DNA from 2 places in the Devosia albogilva genome. Region 2 is predicted to be linked to the other one. Evidence: riboswitches for the same ligand, from Rfam matches in the RefSeq annotation. Region 2 holds a riboswitch; the other holds the start of a gene.
What was found. Region 2 has a riboswitch for cobalamin ahead of ACFSX5_RS03315 (ABC transporter ATP-binding protein). Riboswitches for the same ligand answer to the same signal wherever they lie in the genome.
Positions count from the first base shown of each region.

Region 1 (4,443 bases), 1.8 Mb from region 2:
GGGCGTCTTCGGCCCCGGCAGTTCCGAGGCCATGCTGATCGAGACCTTCGGCGCCGACAACGTCGTCACCGGCACCGTGCCGGGGCCCGAGGGCACCGAACTCATCGCCACCACCGTCTTCCCGGACGATCCGGAGCGCATCATGGAGTTCGGCTGGTTCGACGAGGAGAACTTCACCCGTCTCAGCTATGTCGAACTGTCCCCCTCACAGACCGCGCCCGGCGGCGTCCGCATCGGCCAGACCGTCGCCGAGGTCGAGGCGCTCAACAGCGAGCCGTTCCAGGTCGGCGGTTTCTGGTGGGATTATGGCGGTTACGCCAACATCGAATCCGGCAACCTCGCCCAGCTCGAAGGCGGCTGCCACCTCTCCATCCGCTTCTCGCCCAGTGACGACTATCCCGAAGACATCGACGTCACCTCCGTCTCCGGCGAAGTGCAGGTGTCGTCCGACGATCCGCTGCTGGCCGAGATCGACACCCGCGTTCAGGTTCTGACTCTCGGCTACCCCTGGCCGGACGACCTGCCGATGCCCCAATATTGACCCGGCGCTATCCGAGGGCGTATTGCTGATCGGGACGGTTCTCCCGCGCCCGTTGCGGCCGGGGGATCAAAAGGGAACACGGTGCGGATTACCCATCAGGGGCCAAGACCGTGGCTGCCCCCGCAACTGTGAGCGGTGGGTGCCCTCGAATGCCACTGGATGCCTAGGCATCGACCCAAAAAGTGCGACGCGGTTTTTGGATAAGTCGATGCCCCGAGGAAGTCCGGGAAGGCGAGGGCGCTGCAATCACCGCAAGCCAGGAGACCTGCCGTCGCGAGCCGGACCATCACGGTCCAATTCTATTCCGCGCACGGAGGGTGCCGCATGAATACCACTGCCGTTTCTACCTCGATTCCATCCCTGACCCTGTCGCAGCGGCTGATCGCCGGCGCACTCGCCCTCATGCTGGGCCTGGTGCTGCTGGTCGGCACCGGTTTTGCCGGTGACTACCGCCTGCACAACGGCGCCCACGATACGCGCCATGCCATGGGCTTTCCCTGCCACTGAGGCAGCGGGAACAAGGAATCTCGACATGTTTCGCAATCTGTTTGTTGCTGCGGTTCTCGCAGCCCTTTGTGCTGGCCTCGTCACGTCCGCCTTCCAGGCCTGGCGCGTCACCCCGCTGATCTTTGCCGCTGAATCCTTCGAAGGCGGCGAAGCGCACAGCCACGGCGATGACGCCGCCCATAGCCATGAAGCCGGCACTCCGGTTCATAGCCACGGCGACGACGAGTGGATGCCGCAGGACGGCTTCGAGCGCACCGCCTACACCGTCCTTGCCAATTTGCTGATGGCCGCCGGCTATGCCCTGGTGCTCGGCGCTGTGTCGGTCCTGTTCAACCTGCCGATCACCTTCAATAACGGCCTGCTCTGGGGCCTCGGCGCCTTTGCCGCCTTCAGCCTGGCGCCTGCTCTCGGCCTGCCGCCTGGCATGCCCGGCATGCCGGTGGCTGATACGCTCGCGCGCCAGCTCTGGTGGGCCGGTGCCGCCGTGTCGACCGGTGCTGCCCTGGTGATCGCGGCAAAATTCCGCGCCGGCTGGGCCCTGGCCGTCGCTGCGGCGCTGATCATCCTGCCGCACCTGATCGCGGCGCCCGTCGCGCCCGACGAGCCCACCGGCGTGCCGCCGCGCATGACCGCCGAATTCGTCTCGGCCGTGCTGTTCAACGGCGCGCTGTTCTTCACCGTGCTCGGCCTTGCCTTCGGCTGGGTCAATGATCGTCTCGCGGCCCGCTCGGTGGCCATCCCCGAGGGAGCTCCGGCATGAGCACCAAAATCCCGACCACCGTCATCACCGGCTTCCTTGGTGCCGGCAAGACCACCCTCGTGCGCCACCTCTTGGCGCACGCTCCCAAGGGCAAGCGCATCGCCCTGATCATCAACGAGTTCGGCTCGCTCGGCGTCGACAAGGACATCCTCGCCGGCTGCGGTGACGAAACCTGCCGCGAAGAGGACATGGTCGAACTATCCAACGGCTGCATCTGCTGCACCGTGGCGGAAGACTTCATCCCCACCATGCAGGCGCTGCTGGCCCGGCCCGAGAAGTTCGACCACATCGTCATCGAGACCTCCGGCCTTGCTTTGCCGCAGCCGCTGATCCGCGCCTTCAACTGGCCCGAGATCAAGGCACAGGTGACCGTCGATGGCGTCGTCACCGTCGCCGATGCCGCGGCTCTCGCTGAAGGCCGCTTCGCCGCCGACGAGGCCGCCGTGGACGCGCAGCGCCGCGCCGACGAGATGCTCGATCATGAAACCCCGCTGGGCGAACTGTTCGAGGACCAGCTTTCCGCCGCTGATCTCGTCATTCTCAACAAGACCGACCTCGTCGATCCCGAGACGCTCAAGACCGTGGAAGCCAATATCCGCGCCGAGCTGCGCCCGGGCGTCGGCGTCATCCACGCCCGCAACGGCCATGTCGATATCGGTGCGCTGCTCGGCATGGGCATCGGTTCCGAGGACGACATTGCCAACCGTCCCAGCCACCACGAGCTGGAGCATGGCGGCGAAGAGCACGAGCACGACGATTTCGACAGCTTCGCCCTGACCCTGCCGGCCGTGGAGGGCAAGGATCAGCTCCTTGCCACCATCGAGGACACCATCCGCCGGCACGACATCCTCCGCCTCAAGGGCTTCGCCGCCATCCCCGGTGCCGCCGCCCGCCTCGCCATTCAGGCGGTAGGCCCGCGCGTCACCGCCTATTTCGACCGGCCCTGGCGTGCCGACGAGAAGCGTGAGACCAGCCTGGTTGTCATCGGCGAGTCCCCGCTCGACCACGCCGCCGTCACCGCAAGCCTGCGCCGGGCAGAGTCGGTCGCGGCTTAGGTGATGATCACCGGGACCCCCTCCCTCGGTCCCTCCCCTCAAGGGGGAGGGAAGCAAAGGAGCCTCCGCCTCGGTGCTAACGGCTCCTGCTCTCCCTCCCCCTTGAGGGGAGGGCCGGGGAGGGGGTCGGTCGGCTCCTTCTCCAGAGAGGGCTGACATGCACCTCCTCTCCGCCCAGGCCGGTGCAATCCAGCAGGAGGGCGAGGCCATCGACCTCGGCCAATCTCCTGGCGCCTTTATCTTCGCCTCCTCCGCCGACAGCGAGTTGTCGATGCTCGCGGCTGCCGCGGACCGCTCCGGCGAAACCGAACTGCGCCTCGCCAACACCCTGCGCCTCGCCAACAACCTCTCGGTCGATCTCTGGCTCGAGAACACCGTCCGGCACGCGCGCCTGGTGGTGCTCCGGTTGATCGGCGGCATCGCCTACTTCCAGTATGGCGTCGACGAACTCACCGCCCTCTGCGCCAACAAGCGCATCCCGCTCATCCTGCTCCCCGGCGACGCCAACCCCGACCCGATTCTGCGGGACCGCTCCACGGTCCACCCCGACGACTGGCACAAGCTTCACGGCCTCTTTGTCGCCGGCGGCCCCGGAAATGCCGATGCCATTCTGGACGCCTTCACGGCTCTTGCTGCGCCGGCGTCAGCCGCAGAACCCCGCGTCGCCGATCTGGCTCCCCAGCCCTTCCCCCGCTTCGGCCTGTGGCACCCCTACATCGGCATCACCGACGAGGCCGGGCTGCGGACGTTGCATGGCGCGGATCGCCCGCACATCCCCATCCTCTTCTACCGTGCTGCCCTCGAAGGCGCCGGCACCGACGTGGTGGAAGCCCTGATCAGCGAACTGGAGCAGCAGGGGCTCGCCCCCGTGCCGCTGCTCGTCTCCTCGCTCAAGGAAGGCGCCTGCGTCCGGTTCGTGCAGAATGCCCTCGCCGCCTTCCGGCCCTCGGCTATCCTCAATCTCACTGCCTTTGCGATCGGGCTCGACGGGCTCGACGACAAGCACAACCCCTTCAGTAGCACCGACGCCCCGGTCATTCAGCTCATCCAGTCCGGCCGCTCCGCCGCCGAATGGAGCAGCGACCCGCAAGGCCTCTCCGCCAAGGACCTGGCGATGACGGTGGTCATGCCCGAACTCGATGGCCGCATCGGCGGCATCATCGTCGGCCACAAGGCCGATGCCGTCTGGCACGAGCGCACCCAGTGCCCGCTCACCGCCTACGCGCCCGAACCTTCCGGCATTCGCCGCACCGTCACCCTCGCCCGCAACTGGACCCGCCTGCGCCACACGCCCCGCCCCGAGCGCCGGATCGCCGTCATCCTTTCCAACTACCCCCTCCGCGACGGCCGCCTCGCCAACGGCGTCGGCTACGACGCCCCCGAGTCCACCGTGCGCATGCTGCGGGAGTTGAAGCGGGAGGGGTATGCTGCGGCCGACATTCCCACCACCGCCGCCGACCTGATGGCGCGCCTCCAGTCCGGTCCGACCAACGCCAATCCGCAGCGCGGGCAGTCCGACGCCGTGCTCCCGCTCGCCCGTTATCGCGAACTCCTGGCCCCGCTGCCGGAGCAACTCCGCC
Region 1 covers NZ_JBHUNP010000001.1:2,480,789-2,485,231, forward strand. The annotation lists gene ACFSX5_RS12465 (hypothetical protein) at 1-541, shown strand, start outside; cobalamin riboswitch at 560-828, shown strand; gene ACFSX5_RS12470 (CbtB domain-containing protein) at 866-1,048, shown strand; gene ACFSX5_RS12475 (CbtA family protein) at 1,074-1,808, shown strand; gene cobW (cobalamin biosynthesis protein CobW) at 1,805-2,863, shown strand; gene cobN (cobaltochelatase subunit CobN) at 3,021-4,443, shown strand, end outside.
Region 1: linked by a shared signal. The riboswitch ahead of ACFSX5_RS12470 (CbtB domain-containing protein) and the one ahead of ACFSX5_RS03315 (ABC transporter ATP-binding protein) in region 2 are both predicted to bind cobalamin.

Region 2 (4,443 bases):
GGCCCCGGGGTTGCCTCGGTATATTCGAGCACGACGAAGCGGTTGTTCACCACGGCGGGGATGTCCTTGAAGGCCGGGATTTCCTTCATGAAGGCGATCTTTTGCTCGGCGGTGACGTCACCATAGTCGACGATCACCACCACCTCCGGATTGCGGTCGATCACCGGCTCCCAGCCGACTTCCACCCAGCTCGAGGCGACGTCCTCCATGATGTTGACGCCGCCGGCGGCTTCGATGAGGGCATTGGGGATGGCGTAGCGGCCGGCGGTGAATGGCTTGTCCTCGCCGGAATCGTAGACGAACACACGCGGGGCGGCTTCGGCGGTGGGCAGGGTGGCGGTGAAGGCGGCCAGTTCCGCCTTGTAGGCTTCGACCAGTGCCTGGGCGCGGTCCTCGACCCCGAAGATGCGGCCGAGGTTGAGCAGGTCGTTGTAGACGTCGTCCATGGAGGCTTCGGCCTTGTCCATGACGTGAGTGCAGCTTTCGGTCAGCTCGTAGACGGCAATGCCGAACTCGCCGAGCGTGTCGGGGGTGACCTCGCCGCCGACATTCATGCCGTAGTTCCAGCCGGCGAAGTAGAAGTCGGCGTCGGCGCCGAGGAGCACTTCCTTGGTCGGGTAGCTGGGGGAAAGCTGTGGCAGGCCGGCTGCCTGTTCGCGCAGTGTTGGATCAAGAGCGGTCCAGTCCGAGACGCCGGTATAGCCGACCATGTGATCGCCGAGCCCCAGCGCCAGCATCATTTCGGTGAGGTTGATGTCGTTGGAGACGGCGCGGGTCGGGACGGTGTCGAAGGTGACTTCGCGGTTGCAGCTCTGGACGGTCACGGGATGGGCCAGCGCGGCGGCGCTGGTGGCAGCGAGAAGGGTGGAGGCGATGAGGGCGGACAGAGGACGCATGCGAATATCCTAGGCGTTGCGGTCGAGGTGGAAGGAGAAGCGGGGGCGACCTGTCGCTGGGTGGCTGTCGATGGCGACACCGACGGCGAAGGTCTGGCGGATGATGGCCGGCGTCAGCACTTCGAGCGGCCGGCCCAGTTGCACCTGCCGGCCGTGCTCAAGGACCAGGACGCGATCGGCATGGGAGGAGGCCAGCGCCAGGTCGTGGAGGGAGACAACCACCGTCGTCGGCAAACGGGCCAACAGATCCAGCACTTCCAACTGGTGGCGAATGTCGAGGTGGTTGGTGGGTTCGTCGAGGATCAGCAGGTCCGGCTTCTGCACAAGAGCCCGGGCGATCATCACCCGCTGTTTTTCGCCACCGGACAGGGAGGCGAAGTCCCGCGCGGCGAAGCCGGTGAGGCCCATCAGCGCCAGGGCGTCGCCCAGCCGCTGATCGTGCATCGCGCCCAAGCGTCCCTGATGCGGGGTGTAACCGAGTTCGATGATCTCGGCGACGGTAAGGCCGAAATCGGACGCTGGCTCCTGCAGTACCGCGGCGACGCGACGGGCCAGTGCCCGCGGACGCATCGACTGGATGTCCTCGCCGTCAAGGCGCACGACGCCTGTACTCGGGCGATGGAAGCGGTAGAGGGTACGCAGGAGGCTCGACTTGCCGGCCCCGTTCGGACCGACGACAGCCAGCATCTCGCCCGGCTCCAGCACGAAGCTGATACCGGACAGGATCGGTGGGCCGCCGCGGGGGCCCCAGCCGAGGCCATCGACCGTCAGGCGTGCCGGGCTAGCACCGACGAGTTGCCGCGCCAGTTCCAAAGCGAACCTCCGCCAATGGGCAGGAGGATGCGGAAGAACCGGTCAGGCCAAATGCTGCGATGTGATCGTTGCGCGCCATCGTCGTTCCCCTCGGCACACCCCGGCCGGGTTGAAAGGATCGTCGGCGGCAGGTCTCCTGGCTTGCGGGTCCTCGCGCCTTCGAACCTTCCCAGCCCGGTGGCCAGTGGCTTCTCGAAGGAACTATCCGCTCACAGTTGCGGGGGCAGCCACGGCATTGCGCCCTGATGGGTACGTCGCACCGTGTTCCCTTTTAATCTCCGTTGGCTGGTGGCCGCCGAAGAACCTACGACGGGGTGCATAAGGCCTGCCGCTCCAAGGCTTGTCAATGCCGGCCAGGCTCCGGGGTGGACGCAACAAAAAGGGCGCGCCCCTCCAAGTGGGCGCGCCCTCATTGCTGCAAAGACGATGTCAGGCGGCGGTCAGGTTGTCGGCGGCGGACTTGCCGGTCCGCTTGTCCTTGACGATCTCGTAGTTGACCTTCTGGCCCTCATCGAGACCGTTGAGGCCCGAGCGCTGCACAGCCGAGATGTGAACGAACACGTCCGCCCCACCCTCGTCGGGCTGGATGAATCCATAGCCCTTTTGACCGTTAAACCACTTGACGGTACCTGTTGCCATAATGCGCGTTCCCTCGTGCAAATCGCTGCTGGTGGCAGTGGAGGCCAGTCGGCCTCCAACTAGAGTGTATCGAAATGTCGGAGATTGACGTCAGCAGGCGCGAATGGTGTTCGCATAATCAGATCGGTCGGCCGCAATATTCGATGCCGATCAACCTAGCGTGAAAAAAGCAGCCGTTCAATACGGGTTAATGCAAGCAACTTCGCCGCGAAAACATGTAATTTTCGCGGAAAGGAAACAAACATCGACAAGCACTTGCGCTCTACCAGTTACGGGTGAGCGCGGTTCGGGCGGTGAAATCCCCGCGGAGGCAATGGCAGTCCGACGGCAAAATCGCACTGCTGACGGCGAGCATAGACGATTTCCAGGCCATGCAAATGGGGCGCGCTGTGACGTGATGCAGTTCGCGCAAGTTTCCCCTTGCAAATGATCGGCCGCCGCGCAACATCGCGCGCCGCCGGAACCCGCCGGTAACCCTCAGAGATCAATCCAGTTGAACAAGGCGTTCCACTATTCGTCCGGCGATAGCATCGCTGACAGACGGGCGGAGTATGCGCGCATGCTCGCCGAAAACGGTGAACCGGCTGCAGCCGCCGAACTTATGGCGCAGACGATGGACACGGTGCCGGAGTGGGCTGCCGGCTGGGAATTGCTGGGGAGCTTCCACGAAAAGGCGGGCGACATTGCCGGAGCGATCGCTGCATGGCGGCGGCTCGAAGCACTGGACGACGAGGGCGTGTTCGGGGCGGTGCTGAAGCTCGCGGCGCACGGGGCCGAGCCGGCTTCGGGCGGCACGGCGGTGAGCTATGTCGAGGCGCTGTTCGACCAGTATGCGCCGAAGTTCGAGAACTCGCTGGTGGAACGGCTCGGTTACCGGGTGCCGGAGCTGCTGGACGAACTGGTGTCGCGGCGGATGCGCGAACTCGGCATCGAACGCTTCAGCAAGGCGATCGATCTGGGCTGCGGCACGGGGTTGATGGGGGAGCGGCTGCGGGCGCGGGTCGACCTGCTCGAGGGCATCGATATCTCGGCGGCGATGATTGCCGAAACGGCGCGCAAAGGCGTCTATGACCGGCTGGAAAAGGCGGAACTGGTGGCGGCGCTGAATGCCCGCCGTGCCGACGCGGACCTGATCACGGCCGCCGACGTGCTGATCTATTGCGGGGCGCTCGAGCCGGTGCTGTCGGCGCTGGTACCGGCACTGCAGCCCGGAGGGCTGGTGGCCTTTTCGCTCGAGGCGCATGACGGAGAAGAGGCGGTGTTCCTGAGGCCTTCCCTGCGCTATGCCCATGAGGCCACCGCCACGCGGGCGGTGCTGCTGGCAGCGGGGCTCGAGGTGCTGGATTTCGAGAGCGCAGTGCTGCGCTTCGATCGAGGCGCGCCGATCACCGGCCTGCTGGTGGTGGCCAGGCGCCCGCCGATTACCGGACACGCCGCTAACGATCACGAGACCGGAGGCGATGTCGCGGCATAAGGCGCTGGTCAAACGGGCAGAGGCTTGCGACAAGCAGGCACGCTGACCGGACCCCAGACATGACTGCCAACACCATCCGTTTCGACTTCCGCTCCGACACCGTCACCCGGCCGACGGAGGCCATGCGCGCCGCGATGGCTGCCGCCGAGGTGGGCGACGACGTGTTCGGGGACGATCCCACCGTCAACCTGCTGGAGCAGCGCCTGGCGGCGATGACCGGCAAGGAGGCGGCGATCTTCGTGCCGTCCGGTACGCAGTCGAACCTGCTGGCGCTGATGAGCCATTGCGGCCGCGGCGACGAGTTCATCGCCGGCCAGAACGCCCATTGCTATAAGTTCGAGGGTGGCGGCGCCGCGGTGCTGGGTTCGATCCAGCCGCAGCCGATCGAGCACCGGGCCGACGGGACGCTGGACCCTGCGGCGATCGAAGCCGCGATCAAGGCGGGTGACAATCATTTCGCGACGACCCGGGTGATCGCGCTCGAGAACACCTATGGCGGGCGCGTGCTGCCGGTCGCCTGGATGGCGGAAGTGGCGGAGATCGCCCGCCGGCATGGGCTGGGCTTCCATCTCGATGGGGCCCGGGCGTTCAATGCCTGCGTCAAGCTCGGCATGGACATCA
Region 2 covers NZ_JBHUNP010000001.1:651,368-655,810, reverse strand. The annotation lists gene ACFSX5_RS03320 (ABC transporter substrate-binding protein) at 1-896, opposite strand, end outside; gene ACFSX5_RS03315 (ABC transporter ATP-binding protein) at 906-1,709, opposite strand; cobalamin riboswitch at 1,819-2,032, opposite strand; gene ACFSX5_RS03310 (cold-shock protein) at 2,139-2,348, opposite strand; gene ACFSX5_RS03305 (class I SAM-dependent DNA methyltransferase) at 2,908-3,822, shown strand; gene ltaE (low-specificity L-threonine aldolase) at 3,882-4,443, shown strand, end outside.